4 regions of the Micromonospora sp. NPDC049679 genome follow, and region 2 is predicted to be linked to each of the others. Evidence: riboswitches for the same ligand, from Rfam matches in the RefSeq annotation. Region 2 holds a riboswitch; each other region holds the start of a gene.
What was found. Region 2 has a riboswitch for cyclic di-AMP ahead of AB0J06_RS13605 (hypothetical protein). Riboswitches for the same ligand answer to the same signal wherever they lie in the genome.
Positions count from the first base shown of each region.

Region 1 (7,200 bases), on a different contig from region 2:
ACCAGCTGGGGTTCGAGCAACGCCATGTACAGCCTCGCCTTCCACTTCCTCGGCACGGATGGTCACGGTGGCTCACCGCTGGCGACCCGGCCAACGCAGGACGCGGTGTCGGCCATGTCCATGCTGACGGAATACCTGCGGGAGAGCGACCAGGCGCCTACGGCCCGGGTCCACTACGCGCTGCGACAGACCGGTCAGGCGCCGAACGTCTTTCCCACGCTCTCGAGCATCTGGTACTTCGCCCGCGAAGGCAGCCCGACCCGGGCCAAGATCCTGATGGACAAGATCATCAAATGCGCCGAGGCGGCCGCCATGGCCACGGGCACCCGCATGGAAAACCGGATGATGGCCGGCGTGTGGAACATGCTCGGCAACAAGCGCGGCGCGGAGCTGATGCACGCCAACATGACGCAGGTGGGGGCCCCGAAGTTCTCGGCGGGTGACCAGGCGTTCGGCAGGGCGCTGCAGCGGTCCAACGGGACGAAGGAGACCGGGTTCGCCGACACGATCAGCGAGTTGCGGCCACCGGCGGCGGTGTTCATGGGCGGGGGCTCCACCGACGTCGCCGACATCAGCTGGCAGGTGCCGACGATCTCCATGGGCACCGCGCACCAGCCCGGCGGCACCAAGAACCACTCGTGGCACCACACGGCCACGGCTGCGGCCAACGCCGGTCACGTGGCCATGGTGATGGCCGCGAAGTACCTCGCCGCCACCACCGTCGACCTGCTGACCCAGCCGAAGATGGTCGCGGAGATGAACGAGGAGTTCGACCGCCGCACCGCGAAAATCAGGTGGAAGAGCATGCTCCCCGACAACTACCAACTGCCGCTGTACGAGCCACCGAGGTGGTTCCTGGAGCGGACGCGGCAAACCTGGCCGCCGCGGGGTGTCAAGTGGCCACCACGGCGGATCGTGTCGACCGAGACCGCCCCCGATCTCGGGCCGGAGCTGCCGCCAGAGAACCTGCCCCCGCTGGAATAGCCGCCACCACCAGCACGGTTTCGTCCCGCACCCTGATGGACGGGGTGCGGGACGAATGACGGGGTCGCCGGTCAGGGCTGGTCGCCCACGCGCGGAGTCTGCGGAGTGTTCGACGGACGCAGGACCTGGGTGGCTTCCGGATCCGCCGTGTCGGGCTCGGTCGGCGGCTGTCCCGGCGCGTCCGCCGGCGATTGCGGATCCGCGTACGCCTGCTGGGCGGGCTGGTCGCCCACCTGCCGCGACTGCGCGACGGTCGAGGGACGCAGCACCTGGGTGGCTTCCGGGTCGGCCACGTCGGGCTGGGCCGAGGGTTGCCCCTGCGGGTACGCCGACGACTGCGGCTCCGTCGGCACGTGCTGACTCGGCACCCACGTCTGCTGGTTGGCCCGCTGCTCGTCGGCGTACGCCTTGGCGTGCTCGGCGACCCGCGACGACTCCGCCGCCGCCCGCTCCAGCCACACCTCCCAGCGGGCCTGCATCGGCCGCACCAGCCCGCCGCCGACCCCCACGATCAGGATGCCACCCACGGTGGCCAGCACGGCGATCAACACCGGAGTGGTCACCGTCGTGGCGATACCGACCTGGTTGAGCGCGGCGATCACGCCGAGACCGAGGATGAACACCGAGGCGACGTTCGCCAGCAGCCGCCCGTAGGACAGACCGCCGAGGGCGGTGGCGATGATGTCCTTGACGGCCCTGGCGATCGCCGAGGCCACCACGACGATCAGGATCGCGACGAACGCTCGTGGTAGCCAGGCCACCACGGCTTCGATCAGGTCGCTGACCGGGTTGGGTCCCCAGATGCCGAACGCCAGTTGCAGAGCGAAGAGCAGGATCGCGTAGTACACGAGCTTCGCGACGATGTCCGAGGCGTCGTACTTGCTCCGGGCGAGCACGGCCTTGATGCCGCCACGCTCCACCGCCCGATCGAAGCCGACGCGCTCCAGCAGCTTGTCCACGACCGCGTACAGGGCTCGGGCAAGAAGCCAGCCGACCAGCAGGATCGCGAGGAACGCGATCGCTTTCGGGAGAAAGAGCAGAACGCTGCGCCACATGTCGGTGACAGCTCCACCGATGTCTACTGTGGGCGACGCGAGAACCTCGACCATCGCTGAACCTCCTGGGGCGCACGGTGAACGTGGCATGGCACGCCACCAGTACCCACATCGACGATGACGGACACCTCTGTGGATCCTCAGCGCTCCCGCCGGCATGCGCGGGACTTCAGACCCGTCGTCAATTTGCGGCCGCGTCCCGCTCCGGGCGACCGTTACGGCCTGCGATACTGCGTCCGTGTCCGTCATGCCATCGCGCACAGTGACCGTCTCGATCGCTCGCGCTCCGCAGAGCACCTACGAGTTCATCCGTGAACCGCGCAATCTGCCCCAGTGGGCGCCGGGGTTCGCGCGGGCGGTGCGGCCGTCAGATGGAAAGTGGGTTGTCGAGACGGTCGATGATCCGGTGGAGATCGACTTCGTGGCGCCGAACCCCTTCGGGGTCGCTGATCATCGAGTCACCGCCGCGCCGGGAATCACGGTCGTCAACGCCGTGCGCGTCGTCCCCAACGGCAGCGGCTCCGAGGTCATCTTCACGTTCTTCCAGACGCCGGATATGGCGGATCACGAGTTCGAAGCGGCCGCAGCACTTGTCGAAAACGATCTGCAAACGCTCAAACGTGTGCTCGAAGCGATAGAGCGCGGCAGCCGGTCGCCGACCCCGTAACAGGACCCACCGCTATTGACGGCTGAAATACGGGTAGCAATCGTCTACGCGAAATCAGCCGGCCGCAGCAATGCGCGATCACCGCAATGCCCACTCCGGTTTCGCACCCACCGTCCGTCACGATCGGGCGCCGGTGTGCGGTTCCGGACGCCCCGGGCGGCCCTGCGTCGAACGCGAGTGTGGTACATCGCAGCAGGTCGGGAAGGGCTGGGCAGCCGAGGAGCGGGACCAGTAGTGTCGGCTCGTCCGACCCGGTCGTTGCTCATCACAAGATGACCCCGGATCGGACCCGCTTAGTCGTGCTTGCACGAGCCGGGGACCCATCGCAACTCTGGGGTGAATCCGCGGGCCTTGGCCTGTGGTAGGGCGTTCTTTCCCGCCCGAATCCGTCAGCTAACCCGGTAGGCGGTATCGGAAGGAGACACATAGAAGTGCAGCGCCGAATGTGCCGTGGCACATCCCCCCAATCCCCCCGCCGCAGCGCGCTTTCCCCCGCGGAACGCCTCGTACGCAGCGGGCTCGTGACGCTCGATCACTAGCCACGCCGACGCCCTGACGCGGGTTCACGAAGCCGGACCTTGTTTCCGGCGCCACTGTTCACGACATGCCGCCGCCGCTTGCGGCGACGCATGAGCGCGTCCTTTTCAGCGCGCACCACAGCAGCAGACGCTGTCGCAGTGGAGTAGCCATTTCGTCGCTCGGGTCACGAACGAGACCACGACGCTCATCCGTAACGCTCCGCACGTCTGGCCCGATGGGGATCCGACGACGGGAGCCTGCGGGTTCGTCCAGCGCGCGCACGCGCACCGCGCCGTGGCTCTTTCCCGCTCGACGTCATCGCGTCAACCGTCGGCCTGGCTGACCGTTCACCGTTATTGATTGGGACGCCGACCACGAGTCGGTACAGCAATGGAGCCTTCAGTGGAAATCCGACGTATCCGCACGCTGTTCCGCCACGCCGCACCCCGCCGCGTTCACCCGGCCGCCATGGTTTCCGCCGCCGTTCTCGCGGTAGCCGCGACCAGCGGCAGCCTGCTGACCCTCACCACGGCACCGTCCACGGCGCACACCGCCGCCAACCCCGCCGTCGTGGACATGGCGTTCACCACCGGTAACCACCGGGGGGACGCCGAGAAGAAGGCGGCCGCGCCGAAGCCGCCGTCGGAGAAGATCGGCAAGTACGACTTCGAGTACCAGCCCAACTTCTACTACTGCGGCCCTGCCGCGACCCGCATCGCCCTGACCTCCAACGGCGTCACGCTGAGCCAGGATGAGCTGGCTCAGCAGCTGGGCACCACGGTCAACGGCACCAACTCCGCCGAGGACATCACCCGGGTGATGAACAAGGTGATCGGCAAGGACGCCTACCGGACGCAGTCGATCCCGGGCCCGGGCGCGACCCCGGCCGAGATGGACCGGCTGCAGGCTGACGTCGTCAACGCGCTCAGCGACGGTCGCGCGGTCGTCGCCAACATCGCCGGCGGCGCGACGGACAACGCCGGATTCTGGCGCAGCTTCCCGGGTGGCCACTACGTCACCATCGTCGGCTACAGCGATGAGGGACGGCAGGTGCAGGTCGCCGATCCGTCCGGCGTCGGTCCGGCCACCTACTGGATGAGCACGATCGACATGGCCAGCTGGATGGCCTCGCGCGGCTACTCCGCTTAAGCCCCGAACCGGTGCCAGCCATGGCACCCGGCACCGGCGGTAATACTCGTCAGATCGACGAAGGGCCAGCTCATCGAGCTGGCCCTTCGTGGTCTCCCCGGCACGTCTTGACCAATCTGGTTACGTAGCCTAGCCTTCTAGTTAATGTCATTAACTAGAAGATGTCGGGGGAAGCCATGACCACACACGCCGGATACGGTCCGTCGGCCGGCTATCGGAGCGCGACCGGGGTGGTCGCCACGGCGGCAGCCGGTTACAGCGTGGCCTGGACAGCCGGTCTGGCGGTGTGGTCATCCGATGTGGGCGTGACGGCTTCCGCCGCCGACGTGACCGCCGCGTACGCGGGGCATCGAGGCATGGCGATGACCCAGTCACTGCTGGTGCACGGCGTGGCCGCACTCGCCCTGGCAGTGGTCGCGCTGGCCCTGGCCGACGTCGCTGCCCGCAATCGCGCCCAACGGTGGGGTCGAGTGGCCGCCGCCGGAGGCCTCGGCGCGGCGGCGCTGTCGCTGGCGCAGTTCGCGCTCGGGCAGGCGCTCGCCGCGTGGGCGGTTCCCACCGGCCGCACCGGAGCGGCCGGCCTGCTGTTCGACCTGGTCAACCGGATCGACGGCGTAAAGATGTTCGCGCTCGCGGTGATGGCGGCCGCCGGTGTCGCCGTGGCCCGTCGCACCCGGGTCCTGCCCGGCTGGCTAGGCTACGTCGGCGCGGTGCTCGCGGTGGCGCTGACCGGCGCCGGCGTCGGCTACCTCCTGGTCAGCACGGCGCTGACGCCCGTGGCGTACGTCGCGCTCCCGCTGCTGCTCGTGTGGGTGACCGGGACAGGACTCTCCCTGGCCCGCGCCCGCCGCTGAAGGAGTCCCCCGATGCCCCGTGCCGGTCTGACTCCCCAACGCGTCGTTGCCGAAGCCGCCGCTGTCGCGGACGAGGTCGGGCTCGACCGGTTGACGCTCGCCGCCGTCGCACAAAGGCTCGGCGTGTCGTTGCCCGGGCTGTACAAGCACGTGCGCGGGCTCGACGGGCTGCAGCGCGACCTGGCGCTGCTGGGAGTGCGGGAACTGGCGGCGGCGATGTCGGCGGCGGGGGTGGGACGCGCCGGCCGCGATGCACTCCATGCCATCGCAGCCGCCTACCGCAGCTACGCCAAACGCTGCCCCGGCCGCTACGCCGCGAGCGTGCGGGCTCCCTCAGCGGACGACGGCGAGCACATCGCCGCCAGTGAGGCCGTTGTCGGCGTCGCCGCGGCAGTTCTCCGCGCGTACGGGATCGCCGGTGCTGATGCCGTCGACGCGATCCGGTCGCTGCGGGCCGCCCTGCACGGCTTCGTCACCCTGGAAACCGCTGGCGGGTTCGGCCTGCCGCAGTCCGTCGACGCCACGTTCACCCGCCTCGTCGACGCCCTCGACACCGCCTTCACGTCATGGGCCACCGCGTCGCCGCGCCTGCGCTAGTGTCGTGCGCCAGAAATTCGCCGTAGATATCGGGCGAGGGATTCGAGGATCTCTTCGGCCGTCTTGGTCCATAGGAACGGGCGCGGGTGTTCGTTCCAGTCGGCGATCCAGGCGCGGATGTCGGCTTCGAGGGCTTGGACGGACTTGTGGGCGCCGCGTCGGGATGTTCGCGCGCTCGTTCTGATCGAAGTTGAAGAAGTCGACGTGGAAGTCGCAGGTCACGTGCGGCTCGTTGTCGATACCGTCGTCGAAGGCGGCTCCATCGATCTTGACTGTGCCGTTCGCTCCCACGGGATCACCGCCCGGCGCGGCGGGTCTGCGCATTGTGGACCTCACGCCAGGCGCCTCGCATGGTCAGCGCGTCCCGGTAACGGATATTGACGGCATCGGAACAGAAGCGTCACGTCCGGGCTGCACATCGACAGCGGCCGTCCTAGAATGCTCGAATCGCCTCGGTGTAGCCGATCCGGCGATTTCGCCCGCACCCAGCGCCACCGCCGCGCATTCCGTTACATCAACCCGCCGCCATAACGGGCTGAGATAAGTCCCATTTTCTGCCGGCCCCGTTGCCTTGAGCGCACCACCACCATCTCCTAGCCTGGTGCAGCGCTCGCGCAGACGGGGCACCTGTCGCCCATTTGCCGGGTCCCCCGTGAGATTTCGCCAGAGTCTGATGCCGACGCCGCGGGACGAATGGACCAGCGGGATCGATAACCGCACGGAGAGAAAAGGCAAGATGGTGCAGACGCGGGATGAAGCGCAGGAGACGGTGACATCGGCGGCGGGCAGGACGACCCCGATCCTCGTCGACCGCACCGGCCGCCGTCGTGGCCTCGGACCGACGGGACGGACGAATCCTGTCTTCGTCGACAAGACCGGCCGCCGCCGTCGTCTCGCCGTGCTCGCCGGCACGGGCATGGCCGCAAGCCTGATGGCATGGCTCGGCCTCCTTCTGGCCGGGCTCGTCACCGACGCGCCGCTACCGATCCCCGGGTGGCCGGAGGCGGGTAACCGCCCCCAACAGGGTCAGGTCGCGGAGCGACGCGTGCCCTCCCCCACCCCGCTCCGCGACCCGGCCACGGTCCGAACGGCCGGGCCCGCCGCCAGGACGGCGCCGACGGTCACCAGGCCTCCGACCGTGCCGGCCAACCGGCCGCCGCGCGCCACTGACAGACCCGGCCTCGGCGACGAGCACCGCAGCACTCCGCGCGCCAAACCCAGCAAATCAACAGGAAAGCGGAGCTAGGCGTTGGGACTTCACGTCGCACGCCGGGATCCCCGGGCCCACTGGCTGCTCCTCCTTCTCGGCCTCGTGGTGTTGTTGGCGGCGCTGTCCTTCAACGGCTACGCCTCCGGCGTGACCGGGGGCTCCGGT
Region 1 covers NZ_JBFANZ010000011.1:113,738-120,937, reverse strand. Annotated here, with positions in the region: gene AB0J06_RS10145 (amidohydrolase) at 1-984, shown strand, start outside; partial or broken gene AB0J06_RS10140 (hypothetical protein) at 1,437-2,093, opposite strand; gene AB0J06_RS10135 (SRPBCC family protein) at 2,302-2,706, shown strand; cyclic di-AMP (ydaO/yuaA leader) riboswitch at 2,987-3,129, shown strand; gene AB0J06_RS10130 (C39 family peptidase) at 3,628-4,374, shown strand; gene AB0J06_RS10125 (hypothetical protein) at 4,680-5,228, shown strand; gene AB0J06_RS10120 (TetR-like C-terminal domain-containing protein) at 5,241-5,825, shown strand; gene AB0J06_RS10115 (hypothetical protein) at 6,562-7,071, shown strand; gene AB0J06_RS10110 (bifunctional polysaccharide deacetylase/glycosyltransferase family 2 protein) at 7,075-7,200, shown strand, end outside.
Region 1: linked by a shared signal. The riboswitch ahead of AB0J06_RS10130 (C39 family peptidase) and the one ahead of AB0J06_RS13605 (hypothetical protein) in region 2 are both predicted to bind cyclic di-AMP.

Region 2 (7,200 bases):
CGTTGCGGCTGGCGCCCGTCCAGAGCACCCCGGTGACCAGTATCAGTCCGACGCCGACGCTGACCGCCTGCACGCGCCGCCGTACCCAGGTGGGGCGCCACGAGTGGCGCCGACGCCGCCGCAGGGAGAGCGGCAACGCGCCGGTCGCGGCCGACCAGGGCAGGATCGTCGTGCCGACCGCCGACAGCCCCGGCTCGACGGCCGGACTCCCCGGCGCGGGCACCGCCATGTCCGGCAGGGGGACAGCGGTCCCGGCGGCGATGGCCAGCGTCCGGGCGACCTCCCGGCTGCTCGGACGGTCCGCCGGGTTCTTCGCCAGACACCGCCGGCAGAGCTCCGCCACCTCGTCGGGGAGCCCTGCGACCGGCGGCATCGGGGCCGGGTCGGCGTGCAGGTGGGCGCGGAGGATCTGGGTGACGGAGGACGCCTGCCACGGCAGCCGTCCGGTCATCGCGCGGTAGAGCAGGAGCCCGACCGCGTAGACATCGGTGGCCGGCGACACCTGGCCGCCGTTGAGCCGCTCCGGCGCGAGATAGGCGGGCGTGCCGAGCAGATTTCCGTCCGGGCCCACGTCGCTCTCGCCGACCAGCGCGGAGATGCCGAAATCGACAACCTTCGCGCCGCCGCTGGTGAGCATGACGTTTCCCGGGGTCACGTCGCGGTGCACCACTCCCCGGCTGTGCGCGGCCGCCAGCGCGGAGGCGACCTCGGCACAGGCCGCGACGGCGTCCCGCCACGGGAGCACCCCGCCGCGCGCCAGCCGCGTCGCCAGCGACACGCCGTCGACGAGCTCCATCACCACGTACGGCACGGTGGCGCCGTTCGCGACCGTCTCGCCGTAGTCGTACACGTTCGTGATGTGTGGATGGCAGAGTCGCGCGGCGGCCTGCGCCTCCACCCGCAGCCGGTGCCGAAAGACACGGTCGGTGGCGAGCTGCGGCGCCAGCACCTTCACGGCCACCTGCCGACCCAACACCTCGTCGTAGCCACGCCAGACGACCGACATGCCGCCCATGCCGAGCCGCTCCACCAGCCGGTACCGCTCGCTGAGCAGCTCAGCGCCGTACTTGTCCACCCCACCCATGCCGAGCAAATGCCCGATCTTCGCGGAGCTACACCTCACCCGGCGAAATCGGTCAGCGGCAGCCGGAGAAGGACTCGCTGCCCGCTAGGGCCGGGCGAGGAGTTGATCGACCGGCGCGTGGTCGTCGGTGAGCGGCGACGCCGCGCCGACGAAATCGGCCAGCTCGGCACCGGACAGAACGGAGACCGGGTCGTCGAACCGGGCCAGCCGGGCGCGGAGCGCGCCGAGGGGAAGCGGCGCCTCACCGGCGACGATGAGGAAGTTCGCGCCGGTCCGGCCGGCCAGCGCGGCCGGCGGCGCCACGAGCGCGACGTGTGCGAACTCCGCCGTCACGGTGGCGAGCTCGGCACGGATGAACCGCAGCGGCGGATAGTCGATCACATTCTGCACGTAGATGCCCTGCGGACGGGTGATCCGCCGGGTCTCCGCGATCATCTCCCGGGTGGCGAGGTGCCAGGGCACCACGAGGTGACCGAAGGCGTCCCCCACCACGAGATCCGCGCTGGCGTCGGGACGCGCACCGACCAGCATCCGGGCGTCGCCGACCACCGCGCGCAGCGTCGGACCCTCCCGTACGCCCAGCTCACGGCGGCCCAGCTCGACCAGCTCACCGTCGATCTCATAGACCTCGTTCACGCTGCCCGGACGGGTCGCGGTCAGGTAGCGGGGCACGGTGAAGCCGCCGCCACCGAGGTGCACCGCGTCGAGCCGCCGGCCGGGCGGAGCCATCACATCGGCGACCGCGCCGATCCACTGCGTGTAGGCGAACTCCAGATAGGTCGGGTCGTTCACGTCGATGTACGAGTGCCGGGCCGAGTTGAGCAGCAGCACCCGTCCGCCGGGGCGCTGCGGATCCGCCGCGACCGTCGCGCAGTGGTAGGCGGTCTCGACGTCGCACGGCGTGGGCGCCACGGCGGAAAGACTCGCGCCGACGAGCCCCAGCACCGCCACGACCACGCGGGTCCGCGCCGGACCCGGCACGTCGCCCCGGTCCCGCCGCCGCAGATACGCGGCGAGCACGATGCCGGACACCCCCAGCAGCACGGCCAGGCCGACCATGATCACGCTGCTCGGCAGCGCCGCCACGAGAACGAAGCCCGTCCCCAGCGTCGCGGTGATCGCCCCCAGCGTGCCGATGCTCGACAGCCGCCCGACCACCCGACCGGTGCGGCGCAGGTCGCCGAGCTGCAGCTTGACCACGAGCGGGGTGACCGCGGAGAGCAGCGCGGCCGGCACGAAGACGGCGAGCGCGGTGAGCAGCAGGATGCCGCCGGCCGCCCCGCCACGCAGCACCTCACCCGCGTACCGGACCAACGGCAGGGTGAGCGCCGTGGCGATGCCGGCGAGCACGAGCGCCGGGGCGAGCAGGGGCCGCGGATCGCGGCGGTCGGCGAGCCAGCCGCCGAACCAGGCGCCGTAGGCGATGGCGGAGAGCGCGACGCCGATCACCGCGCTGCTGGTCTGCAGCGTGACGCCGACGTACGGGCCGACGAGGCGCAGCGCCACGACCTCCAGCACCAGGACGGCGCCGCTGGCCAGGAAGACCAGCGCCGCAGCCAGCCCGTCGGGGAGCGGCCGGGCATCGACGACGTCCGCTTGTGGAGTTTCCATCGCTGCGATGGTACGCAGCCCGACGCCGGCGATCCGCGTTTACACCATCGACAGATGGACGTGGTTCGTGTGGTCGCCGGCCGGACTACCGCCGCCGCTGTACGAGCGCCATCCCGTGCCCGGCATCCAGATCTGGCGGTACCAGATCACGTAGAGCACCCCGAGCCGGCCGGCGTTCTTGATGTAGAAGGCGGCGAGGTTGTTGCCGTACTGGCGGTCGGAGCCAGCGGCGTCCACTTCCTCGAAGCCGTCCTCTGCCGCCGCGAAGTCGCAGGCCCGGCCCTTGGGGTGCTCACCACCGCCACCCGAGCGGAAACAGGAGACATGGTGGTCGAACCCGGCGGCCTGGGCCTGGCGCAACGCGTGCAGGGTGCGTGGGGTGAGGCAACCGGAGGTGGTCGGATCGTCGATGGTGCAGGACTCGCTCGGCCACGATCCGTCGGGGTTTCTCGGCGCCGGCTTGGCGAGCGGTGAGTTGGCGCTGACGAACCCCCCGGCCGCGGCGCCACCGACGGCGGCCAGTGCCCGCTCCGCGTCCTGCTTCTTCCGCGCGATGATCGTGACCTGTTTCTGCTGCTCCTTGACCTCGTTGTCGATCGCGGCCTTGGCCCGGGTGACCTGCTCGCGCGTCTCCGTGAGCAGGCGCATCTGCTGGTTCTGGCGCTGGGCCATCGTGTCCAGGCCGGCGGCCCGCTCGAGGAACGCGTCCGGCGAGGCGCTGTTGAGCAGCATGGAGACGGCGGAGAGCCGGCCGACCCGGTACGACTTGTCGGCCACCACACCCATCTCGGCGGTGACTGTCACCAGACGCTGCTCCACCTTCTCCAGCTCCAGCCTGAGCTCGAGCTGACGCTTCTTGGAGTTGTCCAGCTTGGCCTTGGCCTCGATGTGCCCCTTGGCCGCCGCTTCGAGCGCGGCGCGCAGACTCTGGCTGCCGCCCTCGTTGGGGGCGGGCTTGGGCGCCGCACCGGCGGTGACGGGCGCCGCGACGAGGAGCGCCACGGCGGTGAACAGCGCCGCGATCGGTGCCAGGGCCCGGCGCCGGGGAGAGCTCGTCTTGCCGACCAAAGCTGTTCCTTCCGTCGGCCGCCTACCGAGTCAGCTGACGGGTTCGGGACGTGGCGCTCCCTACCGCTGGCGCGGATTCACCCCACGGAGATGCTTCCCCGGATCGCCCGTGGACGATTTCGGCGGCGGCCCTCACCGGCGCCTGGGGGCACCGCCTGGCGAAGACCGGCGGTCAGCTTACCCGACCCGCCCGCCCTGTCGAGTCACCGCAGGGCCCCGCAATAGCACATGACGCGGCCGGCGGCCGCAGGACCCGCCGACAACGCCGTGACCCGACCACGCCGGGCGAACCTCACCGGTCGGGAAGCAACGTCTCGCTGACCGTCTGCCAGATCTCCTCGGTCGCCGCCACCAGCAGCCCGGACCGATCGTCCACCGGATCGTAGGGGCCGCCGTCGAAACGGCGGGCCGCGCCGCCCGCCTCCCGCACCAGCAGCGCCCCCGGCGCGTGGTCCCACGGCAGGGTGCGCCAGAAGAGGGCGAAGTGCTGGCGACCGGCGATGATGTCGAGGTATTCGCGCCCCGCGCAGTGCTGACCCGTGAGCACCTCGCCCAGCTCGGCGCTACCCGCCTCCGCTCCGGCCCGCAACCGCGTCGGCAGAAACCGGATCATCGCGGGGCCGCGCAGCACGCTCCGCGCGGGCTGCTCCGCCGCCGCCACGATCCGACGCCCGTCGAGGTACGCCCCCGCCCCGCGCTCGGCGACCGCCAGGCTCTCGGCGATCGGGTCGTAGATCCAGCTCGCCACCGGCGCGCCGGCGCGCAGCAGCGCCACCATCACCACGAACGGGGGGTGGCCGGCGGCGAAGTTCGCGGTGCCGTCGAGCGGATCGACAACCCAGACGTCGCCCGTACCGCGGAGCAGGTCGAGTCGGGTCGGGTCGGCGCCGACCCCCTCCTCCCCGACCACGACGGAGCCGGGGAGCAGCCGTCGCAGCCCGGCGGTGAGAAACTCCTCCGCCCGCCGGTCGGCGACGGTGACCAGGTCGCCGGGGGCCTTCTCACGCACGTCCGTCTCGGCCAGCCGGCGGTACATCGGCAGCACCGCCGTGGCGGCGGCTTCCCGGACCAGTGCGGCGACCTCGTCGATCATGCGGTCAGCCGCGCGGCGGCAGCTTCACCACGCTGACGAAGAACTCGTCGATCTGACGGATCACCGCGATGAACCGCTCGAAGTCGACCGGCTTGGTCACGTAGGCGTTGGCATGGAGCTGGTAGCTGCGCAGGATGTCCTCGTCGGCCTGAGAGGTGGTGAGCACCACGACCGGGATCCTGCCGAGCTTCTCGTCCTTCTTTATCTCGGCGAGCACCTCTCGCCCGTCGCGGCGCGGCAGGTTGAGGTCGAGGAGGATGAGGTCCGGCAGGACCACGTCCGCGTACTTCCCCTCACGGCGCAGGTAGGCCAGCGCCTCCGCGCCGTCGGACACCACGCTCAGCCGGTTGCGGACCTTGTGCTCCTCGAACGCCTCCTGCGTCATCAGCACGTCGCCGGGGTCGTCCTCGACCAGAAGAACCTCGATCGGACTCTGCCCGTCGACCGGTGCTGTCATGCCCGCATCTCCTTCACGCCACCGTCTCCTCAGCCTGGTCGGCCGCGGCGGCGGACGACTCCCGGCCGTTCTCTTCGTTGCGCGGCTCCGGGACCTCGGCGGTCCCTCGCTGCTCGGGCAGCACCGGGAGGGTAAAGCTGATCGCCGTCCCCTCCGTCGCATCCGGATCAATCCAGATCTGCCCGTTGTGGTACTCAACGATCTTCTTGGCGATCGCCAGCCCGATCCCGGTGCCGGGGTAGGCGTCCTTCGCGTGCAACCGCTGGAAAATCACGAAGATCTTGTCGGCGAACTCGGGCTCGATCCCGATGCCGTTGTCCCGGCAGGTGATCTCCCACTCGTCGCCGACGCGACGGGCGGAGACGTGCACCCGCGGCGGCACGTCGGGGCGACGGAACTTCAGCGAGTTGCTGACCAGATTCGCGATCAGGTTGGCGAGCAGTGGCTCCTCGCCGAGCACCACCGGCAGCTCCGACCAGGTCAGCTCGCCGTCGGCGTACTGCCGGGCCGCGTCGGTCTGCCCCTCGATCTCCCGCATCACTGCGTTGAGATCGACCTCGGTGAAGCCGGTCGTGAGGCGGCCGATGCGGGAGAACGCGAGAAGGTCGTTGATCAGTCGCTGCATCCGCTGCGCGCCGTCGACCGCGAACGCGATGTACTGGTCGGCGCGCTCGTCGATCTGCCCCCCGTAGCGGCGCTGCAGCAACTGGCAGAAGCTCGCCACCTTGCGCAGCGGCTCCTGCAGGTCGTGCGACGCGACGTAGGCGAACTGCTCCAGGTCGCGGTTGGACCGGGTCAGCTCCTCCGCCTGCTTCTGCAGCTGGCTGTTGACCCACTCGATCCGGGCGCGCGCTTCGCGCATCTCGGTCAGGTCCGCCGCGATCTTGCGGCGCATCCCGTCGACGTCGCTGGCCAGCCCCGCCAGCTCCGGCGGACCGGCCGTCCCGATGTCCCGTTGGTAGTCGCCGCCCGCGACGTCGCGCACCTGCGCGGCCAGTTGGGTCACCGGCGCGATCACCAGCCGATTGAGCGCGAGGCGGAGGGCGACGCCGGCGAGCACCACCACGACCGCCGCGATGATCAACAACAGGACGAGCATGCTGCTCGTCCGCCGCGCGTTCCGTCCGACCTGATCACGCAACTTCATGATCTCCGACTGCAGGGCTTCCACGGCCGCCCGCACGTCGCCGAACTGTTGCCGCGCCGCCGGCGTCAGCAGACCCTGCGCCGTGGCCGGCCCTGACTCCGACACCGTCCGGATCACCGGCTCGGCCACCGTCCGCCGCCACAGCTGTGCCTGCTCCTCGACCACCCGCAACTTCTGCCGGATGGCCCGGTCATCGTCGAGCAGCCCGTTCATCGACGCGAGGAGCTCCCGCTCACGCCGCAGCCCGTCGTCGTACGGGACCAGGTCGGCCCGGTCGCCGGAGACCGCGTAGCCCCGGACGCCGGTCTCCTGGTCGACGAGCGTGGCCATCAGGGACTCCGCGTGGGCGCGCAGCGGACCACTCTTGTTGAGCAGGTTGTCGAGGTGGGCGCGGTTGTTCGCGCCGACCACGGCGGCGACGGTCGCCAGCAGGGCCAACACCGTGCCGACCACGACGCACAGCGCCGTCACCCGCTGTCGCAACGTGCGGTTTCCTGTCTTGATCACCGGCCACCGCCCCGGCTGACCACCAGCATCGCCACGTCGTCGGCGAGCGGCCCACCGTTGATCTCCTCGGCGCGACCGACCAGCCAGCCCGGCAACTCGGCGAGGGGAACCCCGCGGGTCGCCGGGTCGGCGACCAGCGTCTGCAGCCCCGGCACGTCGAGTCGCTCGTTGCCGCCGCCGATCCGACCCTCGATGAGTCCATCGGTATACATCAGCAAGGACCAGTCATCGCT
Region 2 covers NZ_JBFANZ010000017.1:52,016-59,215, reverse strand. Annotated here, with positions in the region: gene AB0J06_RS13615 (serine/threonine-protein kinase) at 1-1,084, opposite strand, end outside; gene AB0J06_RS13610 (fused MFS/spermidine synthase) at 1,169-2,695, opposite strand; gene AB0J06_RS13605 (hypothetical protein) at 2,735-3,697, opposite strand; cyclic di-AMP (ydaO/yuaA leader) riboswitch at 3,767-3,898, opposite strand; gene AB0J06_RS13600 (inositol monophosphatase family protein) at 4,056-4,856, opposite strand; gene AB0J06_RS13595 (response regulator) at 4,861-5,313, opposite strand; gene AB0J06_RS13590 (ATP-binding protein) at 5,327-6,967, opposite strand; gene AB0J06_RS13585 (SpoIIE family protein phosphatase) at 6,964-7,200, opposite strand, start outside.

Region 3 (7,200 bases), on a different contig from region 2:
GTGGTCGCCGCGCCAGACCCAGGTGTGGTCGATGAGCACGTGGTCGCTGTTGACCTCGAGAGCGATGTTCGTCTTGCCGATGTGGGGGCCGCCGACGCGGAAGTACACATCGGACAGGGTCGTCGGGTTGTCCGGGGTGCTGACGTTGCGGCCGTGCCTGTTGCCCACGCGCAGGAGGACCGGCGACTCCTTGAGGCCGGCGTCGATCGTCACCCCGGCCACGACCACGCCGGGGACCCCGGTGACGTCCAGCGGGATGGAGCCGTTCACGGCGGTAAGGGTGGCGTGCCCCAGGCCGAGGACGACCGTGTCGGGGCGCCGGACCTCGATGCTGCGCGCGATGTCGTACACGCCGGGCGTGAGCAGCAGGTGCTTGCCGCGCGCGAGCTGGGCGTTGATGACGTGCACCGAGTCGGACGGCTTGGCGACGAAGAAGTCGTGGATGGGGATGGTCCGGCCCGGCGTCAGGCCGTCGCCCCAGGAGACGCCGCTGCTGTTGCGCTGTGCGGTGGGCACCCGGACGTTGTACCTGCCCTTCGCGTCGACGAACAGGTACGGCTTCTCCCGGCTCAGAGGGTTGGTGTCGAGCGTCGTGTACGGCGGGGTCGGGAAGCCGGCGTCGTCGGGAGCGCCGACGACGCCCGCGAAGACCTGGTTCCACACGCCGTTCGACCAGCCGTCGATCTCGCTGTTGCGGGTCAGCCACTGTTGCTGGGAGCCGTTGGTGATGGAGGGCAGCCGCGAGTCGGCGATGAAGCCACCGCTGGCGTACTGCGGGCCCGCGGTGCAGTAGTCCATGAGCGACAGACCGCCGCCGGTGATGTCGACGCGGCGCATCGACACCGCCTGGGACACGGCCCAGAAGTTCGCCGTCGATCGGCAGCCGTCCTGGCCGGCGGCGTTGATGTTGATCGACAGGTTGGACAGGGTGCGCCAGAAGTTGACGAGCGCGAGGCAGTTGCTCGTGCCGCCATCGGTGAGGCAGCGGTTGTAGACCTCGACCTTGCCGTTGATGGTGACGTCGGTGGGGGAGGCGCCCAGACCGGCGATCTCGGTGTAGTAGCCGGCCTTGATCTGCAGCGGCTGGTCCGCGGTGCCGTAGGTGCCCGGCTTGAACAAGTAGGCGTACCGCTCGGTGCCCATTTCGTTGTTGACCTGCTTGGTGTGCGTCGCGTCGAGCGTCGCCTGGATCTCGCTGACCGGCATGCTCGGGTCGAAGATGGTGACGTTGGGCCCGAACTCCGGCGTGCCGTGCCGCGGGGGACCGGCGGTGGCGGCCGTGCCCGTCGCGGTGACGGCGGTCGTCAGCACCAGACCGAGCATGAGCGCCCGGCCGAGTCGCCCTCGTACGCCAGGGGACTGGGTGGTCATACGGTTCGTCCTCTCCGCTGGCCGGGACGTGCTCCGGACGCAGCGACCGTTGTAGGGAGGTGCTTCGACGGACGCACGGGGGCGCTCGTGCGCGGGTCACTCACGGCCGTCATCGACCTGCCCTTTCGGACGGTGGATGGAGACCAGCGGTGAGAGCGCTCTCTCGCCCGCCGCACTTGTATCACGCGGTGTAGGAAGGGGTTCAGATGTTTCTACCGTGCAAATCAGCCGCACGCCATGGCCGTGGAGCTTGATTTTTGGTGGTGTCAGGGCGAGCGCGGCCGGCGACCTGCTCCGCCGGCCGCGGGTTGTGGCGCAGCAGCGTCTGGACCAGGTTTCCGCTGCGCCGTACCTGCAGCTCCGGCCCATAGTCCTATTCGAGCGCCGCGACGCCCTCGGCCGCGTCTCCCTCGATCACCATCGGATCCGGTCGGCGGTCGCGTTCCGTTCCCGGAGGATATCGAGAAGCGTCCGAACTGGTCCTCCGATGTGTCCCTGCGCGCTGAAGTCACGGCCGGTCCTCAGATCGGACGACACCGAGCAGCCCTCACGGACAGGGACGCCGGATAAGGCGCGGGTCCTCGTGGCTGCGGTCGGCTTCTGTCAAGCGGCAAGAATGGGTTTCGCGGCGCTGAAAAGCAATTGGCGAACGCCAACGTGTCAGCTTCATAATGGATTATGGGCCATGGCTGAACGCGTGAGTCGTCGCGGTTCGGGCCGGCGCGGGTCGAGGTAGCCGCCTGTCGACTGTGATCGATGTAGACCGACGTCCCCGTCCATCCATGAATGAAGATCATCCCTGGTGGGATGCCTGCCGACGCGGGGTGTCGCCACGACCGTCGTTCACGGACTCCCTCGCACCGGCTGCGGCGTTCGGTCCGTACCGCGCAGTTCACGACTTCTCGTGCATTCCTGCGCCGAATATCCGTGCCACCGATCGCACCCGCAGATGGGGGGCTTTGCGGCGTCGGGGCAGGACCAGTAATGTCGGCTCGTCCGACCCGGTCGTTGGTCATCAAAGGATGACGCCGGATCGGGCCCGCTTAGTCGTGCTCGCACGAGCCGGGGACCCATTGCAATTGGGGTGAATCCGCGGGCCTTTGGCCTGTGGTAGGGCGATCCTCCCGCCCGAATCCGTCAGCTAACCCGGTACGCGGTATCGGAAGGAGACACATAACAGTGCAGCGCCGTCGAATGTGCCGTGGCACATCCCCCCAGTCCCCCCGCAGCGCGCTTCCCTCCTGGGCCGCCTCTTCCGCAGCGGGTTCGTGACGCTGGATCACTAGCCACGCCAACGGTTCGACGTTCGGCTGCGTGTTTCCCGGCATCCCGCTGAGTAAACCCGCCCCCCATTTCCGATGGGGCTGAGCGCCCTCCGCGTCGTGATCGCACCACCGACGCGGGGTCGACCGCTGACCTCTGGCTCACATCTCGCCGTTATTGGGACGCCGACTTCGAATCGGCACAGCAATGGAGCTTTGAGTGACCCCTCGACGTACCCGCAAGCAGTTCCGGCACGCCATCTCCCGCCGTGCTTTCCCGGTCGCCGCGTTGTCGGCCGCCCTTCTCGCCGCCGCCGCTACCGGCACCCTCCTGCTGAACGAGCCCGACCCCTCGTCCTCCGCGCACGATGCGTCGACCACGGCGGTCGTCGACATGGCGCTGGGCGGCGACTCCGGGCGTGGCGGCGACCGCGCCGACCGCGCGGCCCGTCCGCAGGCCGCCTCGCCGGCGCCCGCCGCGCCGAAGCCCCCGTCGCAGCGGGTGCTCGGCTACGACTTCCAGGAACAGCCCAACTTCTACTACTGCGGTCCGGCCGCCACCCGGAACGCCCTGACGGCACGTGGCTTCAAGCTGAGCCAGGACGAGGTGGCGAACAAGCTGGGGACCACGACCAGCGGCACCAACTCCGCCAACGACACCACCCGCGTGCTGAACAGCGTGATCGGCAGCGACGTCTACAAGACGCACGAGATCCCCGGTCCGGCGACCCCCGCGCAGATGGATCAGCTGCAGGCGGACGTCGTGCGCGCGGTCAGCGACGGGTACGCCGTCGTCGCCAACATCGACGGCAGCACGACGGACACGGACGGCGCCTGGCGCTCCTACCCGGGTGGCCACTACGTGACGATCGTCGGCTACAGCGACGACGGTCGGACCGTGAAGGTCGCCGATCCCGCGGGTATCGGTGGTGACGGCACCTACTGGGTGACCACGATCAACATGGCCAACTGGATGGCCGGGCACGGCTACTCCGCCTGAGCCCCCGACCGGGTGCCGGCGCTCTGCGCCGGCACCCGATCCGCACCTCGTTCGGCCGTGCAGGGCCAGCTCGTCGAGCTGGCCCTGCAGCGCATCCAGCTCCGCTTCGCGCTCGGCTTGATCTCGCTCCGCGCGGGCACGGGCGTCTCCTCCGGCGTCGGTGTGGCCGATTCGTCACCGCGTGCCGCCTGGCAGATGGAGATACCACCGCGCGCGCATCGCACACCGTCGCGCGCGTCGCCGGTTGACCAGCCGCTCGACCACCGTCTCGTGCGGTAGCAACCGACGTGCGGCGCGGTACGCCGAGCAGCGCGACATGAGCAGGATTTCCCGCGTCGGCTCCCCGAACTCATCATCGAGGAGACATGCAGGGTTGATGAGCTCATAATCGGCGACACCCCAGCGGCGTGGTCCGGTCCGGGGCGGCAGCGGTCGTCCGCTACGAGCCACGGGGAAGAGGCAGCTCGGCATGCGAACGCTTCTGATAGACAACTACGACTCGTTCACATACAACCTTTACCAACTCCTCGGCGAGGTCAACGGGGAGCCCCCGGTCGTGCTGCGCAACGACACCGACTGGGCGCAGGTGCCGATCGCGGAGTTCGACGCGGTCGTGATCTCTCCGGGGCCGGGTCGTCCCGAGCGTGTCCGCGACTTCGGCGTGAGCACCCGGGCGATCCGGGACAGCGGACTGCCGGTGCTCGGCGTCTGCCTCGGCCACCAGGGCATCTGTGACCTCCTCGGCGGGACCGTGGGGCCTGCCCCGGAGCCGGTGCACGGCCGGATCTCCGGCGTGCACCACACCGGTGTCGACATCTTCGCCGGGTTGCCCTCGCCGTTCTCGGTCGTTCGCTACCACTCGTTGGCCGTGACCGCGGTCCCGGACGAACTGGAGCCGATCGCCTGGAGCGAGGACGGAACCCTCATGGGCGTGCGGCACCGTACGCGACCGATCTGGGGCGTGCAGTTCCACCCCGAGTCGATCAGCAGCGAGTACGGCCGCGAGCTGCTCGCGAACTTCCGCGACCTGGCGATGGCGCAGCGCCCCCCGGGCGGCGCCGCCGCGGCCGGCAGCGCCGCGACCACCCCGGCTCGCCCGGCCGCTACCTCCGCCCGCCCGGCGGCGACCGGCGCCACCCGGTACCGGGTGCATGTGCGCGCGCTGCCGATCATGCCCGACCCGGAGACCGCGTACCGTGAACTCTTCGCGGATGCCGGCGTCAGCTTCTGGCTGGACAGCAGCGCCGTGATCGACGGGCTGTCGCGGTACTCCTTCATGGGCCACGGCGCGGGGCCGCTCGCCGAATACGTCACCTACCGCGCCGCCGAGCGCACCGTCACCGTGCGGCGCTCCGACGGCAACACCGAGCGGGTGGTGCAGCCGTTCTTCGAATACCTCGACGACCAGCTACGCGCGCGGGCGATGCCGACACCGCCGGGTGTGCCGTTCGACTTCAACCTGGGGTACGTCGGCTACCTCGGCTACGAACTGAAGGCGGAGACCGGCGGGGAGTTGGCCCACGAGGCGGACACCCCCGACGCGGCGCTGCTCTTCGTCGACCGCATGCTGGCGCTGGACCACGTCGAGCAGACCTGCTATCTCCTGGCGCTCAGCGCCGGCGACGACGACGTGGCCGCCATCGCCTGGCTCGACCGCACGGCGGTCCGGCTCCGGGCGACCCCGCCCGGCGACGACGCGGCCGCGGCGACGGCACTGCTCGCCGGCACCGTGATGACCGACGAGGCGGTAGGTCATCTCGTGGAGCCGCGGCACGACCGGGAGGGCTACCTCAAGCGCATCGACCAGTGCCTGGAGGAGATCCACCACGGCGAGTCGTACGAGGTGTGCCTCACCAACATGGTGACCGTGCGGACCGTGATCGATCCGCTGCGGACGTACACGCACCTGCGCAGGATCAGCCCCGTCCCGTACGCGGCGCTGCTGCGCTTCCCCGATCTGGCCGTGCTCAGCGCCTCTCCCGAACGATTCCTCTCGGTCGGCGTGGACCGGGTCGCCGAATCCAAGCCGATCAAGGGGACCCGGCCGCGGGGCGCGACGCCGGTCGAGGATGAGGCGCTCCGGCGTGATCTGCTCGGCAACGAGAAGGACCGGGCCGAGAACCTGATGATCGTCGACCTGATCCGCAACGACCTCAACATGGTTTCCGAAATCGGCTCCGTGCACGTTTCGCGGCTGTTCGACGTCGAGACGTACGCGCCGGTGCACCAGCTCGTCTCGACCGTCCGCGGCACGCTCCGCCCCGACCAGTCTGTCGTCGGGTGCGTCCGCGCCTCCTTTCCCGGTGGTTCGATGACCGGAGCTCCGAAGGTCCGCACAATGGAGATCATCGACCGGTTGGAGGAGGGGCCGCGCGGCGTCTACTCAGGTGCGTTGGGCTGGTTCTCGCTCAGCGGCGCGACCGATCTCAGCATGGTCATCCGTACCCTGGTCGCCGCGGACGGACAGGTCAGCTTCGGGGTCGGCGGGGCCGTCGTGGCCCTCTCTGACCGGGAGGAGGAGTTCGCGGAGACGGTCGTGAAGTCCCGTGCCGTGATGACCGCGGTCATGGCGACGGCCGTGGAACCGGTCGGGCCGCAGGCATGAGTCCGGGGGTACCTCATCGGGAGCGCTGCGTCGTGGTCGGCGGGGCCGACGCCCGGTGACCTCAGGTCCACCGAGTCGGTGTCCCGGTCCCGATCCAGCAGGGGTCAGGTCCGGCCGCGCAGTGGGGCCCACTGTGGTTGATCAGGCGGTGGCGCCGAGCCCGGTCGGCGCGGCGCCGAGCGTGGTGTCGTCGACGAGGGCGCAGATCCCCACCAGGCGCAGCAGCGGCCACGGCGCGCGCAGCCAGTCGAGACAGGACAGGTCGGCCTCGCCGGGCTCGGGGAGGTGGCGTCCCATCCGTTCCGCCGCGGCCATGATGGACCGCGCGTACGCGGCGAGCCCGACGTGGTCGACCGGGCGGTCGGCGCAGCGGAGCGACTCGCGGACCTCGGCGGCGTGCTGGTCGACGAGCGCCATGAGGACGGGGTGGATGAGCGCCGTGGTGAGGCCGTCGACGCCGACGCGGGCCATGACGTCGTCGAGCACCCGCGCGGCGTCGGTGGTTGTCCTGGTGGGGGCTGCGGAGGGGAAGTGGTTGGTCATGCGTTGGACGCTAGGGATCCGCCTTCCCCACTACTTGATCAGCAACCGGATTGCAGCCGACGCCTCATCGGGTGGCTACCACCGGTAGCACGAGATCGGACAAAGCGGGCCTTGTGTGGCACGGCTGATGTGCTGATCGCAGCCGCAGACACCATGGCTGGCATACTCGCCAGCCATGGTGTTGTCACGCGGATGGGCGATCTTTCTCGCCGGAGTGGGCGTCTGGACCTGGGTCATCTGGCCCCGGTTCGCCGTGGCGATCTGGAACGATCCCCGCGCCTGGTCCGCCGGGACGGTCGGCGAGGGCGCGCCGACCGGTTTTCTGTGGGTGCACGCGCTGCTGATCGCCGCGTCGCTGGCGATCGGCACGGCCGTCGGCCTGCTGGGGGTGCGCGCGTGGCGTGCCACCCGTGCCCGCG
Region 3 covers NZ_JBFANZ010000025.1:53,048-60,247, reverse strand. Annotated here, with positions in the region: gene AB0J06_RS17745 (adenylyl cyclase) at 1-1,371, opposite strand, end outside; cyclic di-AMP (ydaO/yuaA leader) riboswitch at 2,402-2,542, shown strand; gene AB0J06_RS17740 (C39 family peptidase) at 2,854-3,633, shown strand; gene AB0J06_RS17735 (hypothetical protein) at 3,691-3,912, shown strand; gene pabB (aminodeoxychorismate synthase component I) at 4,103-6,238, shown strand; gene AB0J06_RS17725 (DUF6401 family natural product biosynthesis protein) at 6,380-6,781, opposite strand; gene AB0J06_RS17720 (hypothetical protein) at 6,957-7,200, shown strand, end outside.
Region 3: linked by a shared signal. The riboswitch ahead of AB0J06_RS17740 (C39 family peptidase) and the one ahead of AB0J06_RS13605 (hypothetical protein) in region 2 are both predicted to bind cyclic di-AMP.

Region 4 (7,200 bases), on a different contig from region 2:
ACGCCGAGGTCGTACGCCCCGCCGGGTCGCGTACGAGCGTCTTGAACGACCCCGGGCGGCACCACCGGCGGCCGGCGGAGCTGGCGGTCCGTCTGGCGCCCTATCCGGCGGTGACCCCCGGGCATCCGCTCGCCGTCTCCGTACGGATGGACGCGCTGCACTTCTTCGACGAGCGCGGCGACCGTATCGATGTGGGGTGGCGCTGACCGAGCGCCGCTCTGCCGTCGGTCAGCTCGGTCCTGTGTGGTCACTCCTCAATGGAGAGGCCTTTCGTGTCGACCAACGGGCCCGGCGTGCTGGTGATCGAACGGATCCTGCGCGACCGGGAGAGCATCCGGCAGCGGATCACCGAGGAACGTGATCTCAACCGACTCACCGGACAGATGCTGGCCGTCGCCTTCGCGCCGATCAGTCTGTTCTTTCTGATCACCGCCCCGGACTACGGCTTCTTCAAGCTGCTCGATGTGGCGGTGATGACGCTGTCGGCGGTGGTCGGGCTCCGGTTCCTGACCGGCGGCATGCAGGTGCTCAAGCACCACGGTCTGCTGACGCCGGCCCCCGCCGGGGAGCCGGCGACGTCGCCGGCCGCCGCGGTCCCCGCGACCGTCACCCCGGCCCCGGCGCAGCCCGCGCCGGTCCACCAGCTTCCCGCTGCGGCGCCGACCCGGCCGGGTCACGGCCAGCTCGACGTGTCCCGCTCGGCGTGCAGCGGCCGGTGCTGGTCGCCCGGCCGGGGCAGCAGCATGGCGTGGCCGGTCAGCGCCCGGCGCGCACGACGCTGCTGTACGTCTGGATCCTGCTGTTCGGGTTCGTCGGCACGCAGCTCGGCTGGACCCTGCGGCCGTTCTTCGGCAGCCCGGGTGAGCCGTTCGCGCTGAGCCCTTCCGTACGCTACTGGCGGTCGAATCGTCACCCTCGGCGAGACGGCCCCGGGGGCCGTGGTGCTCGCCGCCTTCGGTGATCTCCTCGACCGGGCCGTGCCACTGGCGGTCCGCGCCGACATCGCCTCCAAGCGGCTCGCGATGGTGCCGTACACGCCACCACCCGGCTGGACCGGCCCGGCCACGAGGTCGCGGCCGGCAGGCTCGCGCGACGTCGGCGGAGAGCCACCGTGACGCCGGGCGGATGCGACGGCGGGCGCCGGCTCGGGCGCGTGGGACGGCGCGTGCCGGACGTGCTCGGCGTGGCGGGCGCAGCATCGACAGAAAGGCCTATGGTCGGCCACCGCCCCCGCTAGATTGAGTGCGTGCTGGGTCTGCCCGCTCACGTGACGGCTTGTCTCTTCGACCTTGACGGCGTCCTGACTCAGACCGCCCGCGTGCACAACGCGGCGTGGGAAGAGGTCTTCAACGCCTTCCTGGAAAAGCGGGCGGCGACCACCGCCGAGCCGTTTCGGCCGTTCGACCCTGGGCCGGACTACGCCCAGTACGTCGACGGCAAGGCGCGTGCCGACGGGGTGCGCGCCTTCCTCGCGTCGCGCGGAGTGGTGCTCCCAGAGGGAAGTGCCGAAGACGCGCCAGACGTTGACACGGTCGTCGGCATCGGCAACCGTAAAAACGAGATCCTGCTGCGACGCATCCATGACAACGGCGTGCAGGTCTACGACGGGTCGGTCGCCTACCTGCATGCAGCGCGATGGGTCGGCATGCGCCGAGCGGTCGTGTCGGCGAGCGCCAATTGCCGCGATGTGCTCGTAGCCGCGGGCATTGAGGAGTTGGTCGAGGTGCGAGTGGATGGGATCGTTGCGCGCGAGCACGGGCTGCGTGGGAAGCCGCATCCGGACACGTTCCTGGCAGCGGCGCACCTGCTGGGGGTGGCCCCGCAGAACGCGGCGGTGTTCGAAGACGCGCTCGCCGGGGTGTCGGCCGGACAGGCCGGCGGCTTCGGCTGCGTGGTCGGCGTCGACCGCAACGGCAGCGCGGATGAGCTTCGCGCCAACGGGGCCGACGTCGTCGTGAGTGATCTGGGGGAGTTGCTCGTAGGAGCCGTGCGGTGATCCGGGAACGGGCCTACCCCGTTGAGCCCTGGCACGTGCGGGAAACGCGGCTGGACTTCGACGTCCTGGCCCAGTCGGAGTCGGTGTTCGCCCTGGCCAACGGCCACATTGGGCTGCGCGGCAACCTCGATGAGGGAGAACCCCACGGGCTGCCCGGCACCTATCTCAACTCATTCTACGAACTGCGGCCCCTGCCGTACGCCGAAGCCGGCTACGGCTTCCCGGAGTCCGGCCAGACCATGGTCAACGTCACCAACGGGAAACCCATTCGGTTGCTCGTCGACGATGAGCCGTTCGATGTGCGCTACGGAAACCTGATCTCCCACGAGCGGGTGCTCGACCTGCGGGCCGGCATCCTCGACCGGCGGCTGGAGTGGCGCTCGCCCGCCGGGCGGACCGCGCGCATCCGCAGCACCCGGCTCGTCTCCTTCACCCAGCGCGCCGTCGCCGCCATCTGCTACGAGGTCGCCGTCGACGAACCGTCGCGGATCATCGTGCAGTCCGAGCTGGTCGCCAACGAGGAGTTGCCCGAGCAGAGCAAGGACCCGCGGGTGGCGGCGGTGCTGGACCAGCCGCTCCAGGTCGAGGAGCGGCTGGTCCAGCGTGACGGCGGCCTGATGATCCATCGCACGAAGGCGAGCGGGCTGCGGGTCGCGGCGGCGATGGGGCACGAGGTCGACGGCCCGGAGAACATCTCGGTCAGCACCGAGGCGTTCGACGACTGGGTGCGCACCACGATCACCTGCGAGCTCAAGCCGGGGCAGCGGCTGCGCGTGGTCAAGCTCCTGGCGTACGGCTGGTCCAGCCGGCGCTCGCTTCCGGCGGTGCGGGACCAGGTCGGAGCGGCGTTGGCCGGAGCCCGCTACTCGGGCTGGGAGGGGCTCTGCGCCGAGCAGCGGGAGTTCCTCGACTCCTTCTGGGACACCTCGGATGTGCTGGTCGAGGGCGACCCGGAGGTGCAGCAGGCGGTCCGGTTCGGCCTCTTCCACGTGCTCCAGGCGGGCGCCCGCGCGGAGTTGCGGCCGATCGCGGCCAAGGGCCTGACCGGCCCGGGATACGACGGCCACAACTTCTGGGACACGGAGATGTTCGTGTTGCCGGTGCTGACGTACACCCAGCCGGCGGCCGTGGCGCAGACGCTGCGCTGGCGGCACTCGACGCTGGACCTGGCGCGGGAGCGTGCCCGCACTCTCGGGCTGAGCGGCGCGGCGTTCCCCTGGCGGACCATCCGCGGCCAGGAGTGCTCCGCGTACTGGCCGGCCGGCACCGCCGGCTTCCATCTCGCCGCCGACATCGCCGACGCCGTCCTCCGCTACATCGAGGTGACCTCGGACGTCGAGTTCGAGCGGGAGGTGGGGCTGGAGTTGCTGGTGGAGACGGCACGGCTCTGGCGCTCGCTGGGACACCATGACCGCAACGGCCTGTTCCACATCGACGGGATCACCGGTCCGGACGAGTACACGGCGGTGGTGGACGACAACATCTACACCAACCTGATGGCGCAGCGGAATCTGCTGGGCGCGGCCGCTGCCGCGATCCGGCATCCTGATCGCGCCTTCGCGCTCGGTGTCGACGACGAGGAGACAGCGGCCTGGCGGGACGCCGCTACGTCGATGCACGTCCCGTACGACGAGGAACTCGGGGTGCACCCGCAGTCGGAGGGGTTCACCCGGCACCAGGAGTGGGACTTCGCGGCGACACCGCAGGACCACTACCCACTGCTGCTGCACTACCCGTACTTCGATCTCTACCGCAAGCAGGTGGTGAAGCAGGCCGACCTGGTGCTGGCGATGCATGTGCGCGGCGACGCGTTCACGCACGAGCAGAAGGTGCGCAACTTCGCCTACTACGAGCGACGTACCGTCCGCGATTCGTCTCTCTCGGCCTGCACCCAGTCGGTCCTCGCCGCTGAGGTCGGTGACCTGGAACTCGCCCACGACTATCTGGGGGAGGCGGCGCTGATGGACCTGCACGACATCAACCGCAACACCCGCGACGGCATCCACGTGGCGTCGCTGGCCGGCGCGTGGATCGCGCTCGTCGCCGGACTGGGCGGGATGCGCGACCACGGCGGCAAGCTGTCCTTCGCGCCCCGGTTACCGAGCCGGGTCACCCGGTTGGGGTTCTCGCTCATCTGGCACGGGATGCGCTTGCGCGTGGACGTGGAGCCGCATGAGGTCACCTATTCGCTCCGCGACGGAGATCCCGACGCGACGATCGACCTGCAGCACCATGGCGAGGAGTTGACCGTCACGATCGACGGGCCCATCATCCGGCCGGTGCCGGCCGCGGAGCCGGCCGGCCCTCCGCTCCAGCAGCCACCCGGCCGGGCGCCCGCGCGGCGCGCCGCCAAGTCGGACTGAGGACGTCCGGGCGCTCTACAGCAGAGACAGGTGGACGTGGTTGGTGTGGGCGCTGGAAGGGTCACTGCCGGCGAGGGTGTACGCACTCCAGCCGGTGGCCGGGAACCAGACCTGCCGGTACCAGATCACATAGAGGATGCCCAGCTTGTCCGCGTTGCGGACCAGGAACGCGGCGAGATTGTTGCCGTACAACTTGGCGCTGCCCGTCGCGTCGCCGCCGAAGCCGCTCGCCTGCATGGAGAAGTCGCAGGCCCGACCCTTCGGATGCTCGAAGATGTCACCCGTGCGGAAGCAGCCGACGAACCGGGTGAAGCCGGCCCGCTTGGCCTCTTTGAGCGCGTGCAGCGTCCGCGGCGTGATGCAGCCGGAGGTGGTCGGGTCGTCCTGACTGCAGGACTGGGGAGGCCAGGAGCCGTCGCTGTTGCGCGGCGCCTGCCGCGCGACCGGTGAGGTGGCGCTGACGAAGCCCCCGGTCACCTCTCCACCGACCAGCTGGAGCGCCCGTTCGGCCTCTTTCTTCTGCTTGGCCATGACGGTGAGCTGCTTCTGCTGCTCGGCTGCCTCGGCGTCGATCGCCGCCTTGGCGCGTTCCGCCTGCACGCGGTTGTTGTTGAGCTCCTCGAGCTTCTGGTTGTCGCGCATGGCCATCATGTCGAGGCCCTCGGCGCGACTGATGAAGTCGTCGGGGTTGGCGCTGTTGAGCAGCATCATCATCGGGCCGATCCGACCCGTGCGGTAGGCGGTGGTCGCGACGTGCCCGACCTCCGGCAGGAGCGCGTCGATCCGCTCCTGCGACTTCTGCAGCTCCAGCGAGAGCTGCAACTGCCGCTTCCGCGAGTTGGCCACCGCGTTCTTCGCCTCGACGAATCCGCGACCGGTCGACTCGAGGACATCGCGGAGCAGGGGGGTGCTCCCCTCGTTGCCGGGCGTGCTGGGTGCGGCGGCGGCCGCGCCCGGGGTGATCGCGACCCCGGAGAGCAGGACCACGACCGCGAGCAGCGCTGCGGCCAGTGAGCCCCGCCGACGTACAAATGCCGTCATCTACGTTCCTCCCATCGGCCGCCTGCCGAGTTAGCTGACGGGTTCGGGACGGAACGATCCCTACCGCGAGTAGCGGATTCACCCCACGTGCGGTGGTTCCCCGGCTCGCCCCCAGGGGACGATTAGGCGGCGGTCACCGCCGGCGCCGAGGGGGCGCCGCCGGGCGGAGACCGCGCGCCAGCTTACCGGATCGAGATCAGCCATCAAGCCCGAACCGGGTCGCGCGATGGGCCGGAATGTGTTATGTGGCAACGACTTTGCGTTACGTAGCGTGATTACTGGGCTGGTGGAGTGCCGTTTGTGCGCGGTCGCGCGGGGTCCGACGGGATGAACTACGACGAATTTATGAATACCGCGGCGAAGAGCCCGTGCCCCATCCTCCGCTCAGTTGAGGAGGGTCCCTCCGACCATTCTGGAAACCCTGCCGGAACGGCTGACCGCAGACGAACCGCGGGCCCACCCGGCGTCGACGCCCGCGGCACGGCTGCGACACGTTCGGTCACCCCGCCAACGGCGGCACGTCGTCCACCCCGAGATCCATCCGGATGCGCAGGTGGTGCACGCGGTGACGCCACCGGTGCTGTTCGAAGGCGGTGTCCACCGAGATCTCGGCGACGAGCACGGGTGGCACCTGGTGGTAGGGGAGCGGCTCGGGATGGGGCAGTTGCCCGGACCAGGCGGCCGGGAGCGGTTGCGGCCACGGGTGCCCGGTGGTCTGTGCCGCGCCGGGCAGCAGCAACGGGATCAGTTCGCGCCGCTGCGCGGCCCTCAGTGGGTGGCTGCGCCCTGTGTAACGCAGCCGGCCCTGGGCGTCGTACCGCCCCAGCAGCAGCGTCTCCGGCTGGCCGAGCTGTCCCGTGACACCACCGATGATCGCCTCCGTCGTGGTCCGGTGCCGGTATTTCAGCCACCCGCGCCGTCCGGGTAGGTAGCGGCCGGACGCGCCCTTGGCGACCACCCCTTCCACCCCCGCCGCGTGCCATCCGCGCAACCATTCGGCGGCCTCTTCCCGGTCGGTCGTCTGGGGACAGAGCACCAACTCGGGCGGCGGGTCGGTGAGAAGCTCGGTCAGGGCCCTGCGCCGTTCGGCCAGCGGCCGGTTCAGCAGGGGAGCGCCGTCGGAGCCCTGCAACAGGTCGAAGACGACCAGGTGGGCGGGGTGCTGTCGGGCGAGGCGCCCCACCGTGCTGCCCGCGCCGAGCCGGCGCTGCAGGAGCCCGAAGTCGGTCCGGTCGCCCGCCCAGATGATCAGCTCGCCGTCGAGCACGACGCCCGGCGGCATCGCCGTGCGTACGACCCGGACGATGTCGGGGAAGTAGCCGTGCAGGGGCCGCCCGGCGCGGGACTGGACGAAGATCTGCTCGGGCTGGCGGAACACCACCGCCCTGAATCCGTCGAACTTGGGTTCGAAGACGCAGCCGGCGCCCCGGGGCAGCGCGTCGACGGGCTTCGCGAGCATCGGTTCGATCGGTGGTCGCAACATCGGCGGGGCGCGGTGGCGGGCGGCCGCGCGGGTGTGATCAGCCGGGCCCGGTGCCGTCAGCGTGCCTGATCGACCCCGTCATCGTCGTGTCCCTGCCATGGCGACCCCCTGACCGATCATGAGCCGCTGGCGGGTGAAGGCGCAGCGGAACGCCGCAATCGGCGCGCCCGCGGCACGGGAGGGAGCGGCTGAAGATGTCTTCACCCGGGCGCGAGGCGTTGTCGTGTGGCAACGGTCACCGCGTAGTGAAGATCCGGGAGGGAGGGGTACGTCTCACTTCGGTCCTCCGGATGCCGATGACCCCATCGTGACCGATC
Region 4 covers NZ_JBFANZ010000014.1:121,961-129,160, forward strand. Annotated here, with positions in the region: gene AB0J06_RS12110 (ABC transporter ATP-binding protein) at 1-206, shown strand, start outside; gene AB0J06_RS12115 (hypothetical protein) at 273-878, shown strand; partial or broken gene AB0J06_RS12120 (DUF4442 domain-containing protein) at 885-1,078, shown strand; gene AB0J06_RS12125 (beta-phosphoglucomutase family hydrolase) at 1,247-1,996, shown strand; gene AB0J06_RS12130 (glycoside hydrolase family 65 protein) at 1,993-4,359, shown strand; gene AB0J06_RS12135 (hypothetical protein) at 4,375-5,400, opposite strand; cyclic di-AMP (ydaO/yuaA leader) riboswitch at 5,404-5,539, opposite strand; gene AB0J06_RS12140 (ATP-dependent DNA ligase) at 5,900-6,859, opposite strand; gene AB0J06_RS12145 (FIST N-terminal domain-containing protein) at 7,191-7,200, shown strand, end outside.
Region 4: linked by a shared signal. The riboswitch ahead of AB0J06_RS12135 (hypothetical protein) and the one ahead of AB0J06_RS13605 (hypothetical protein) in region 2 are both predicted to bind cyclic di-AMP.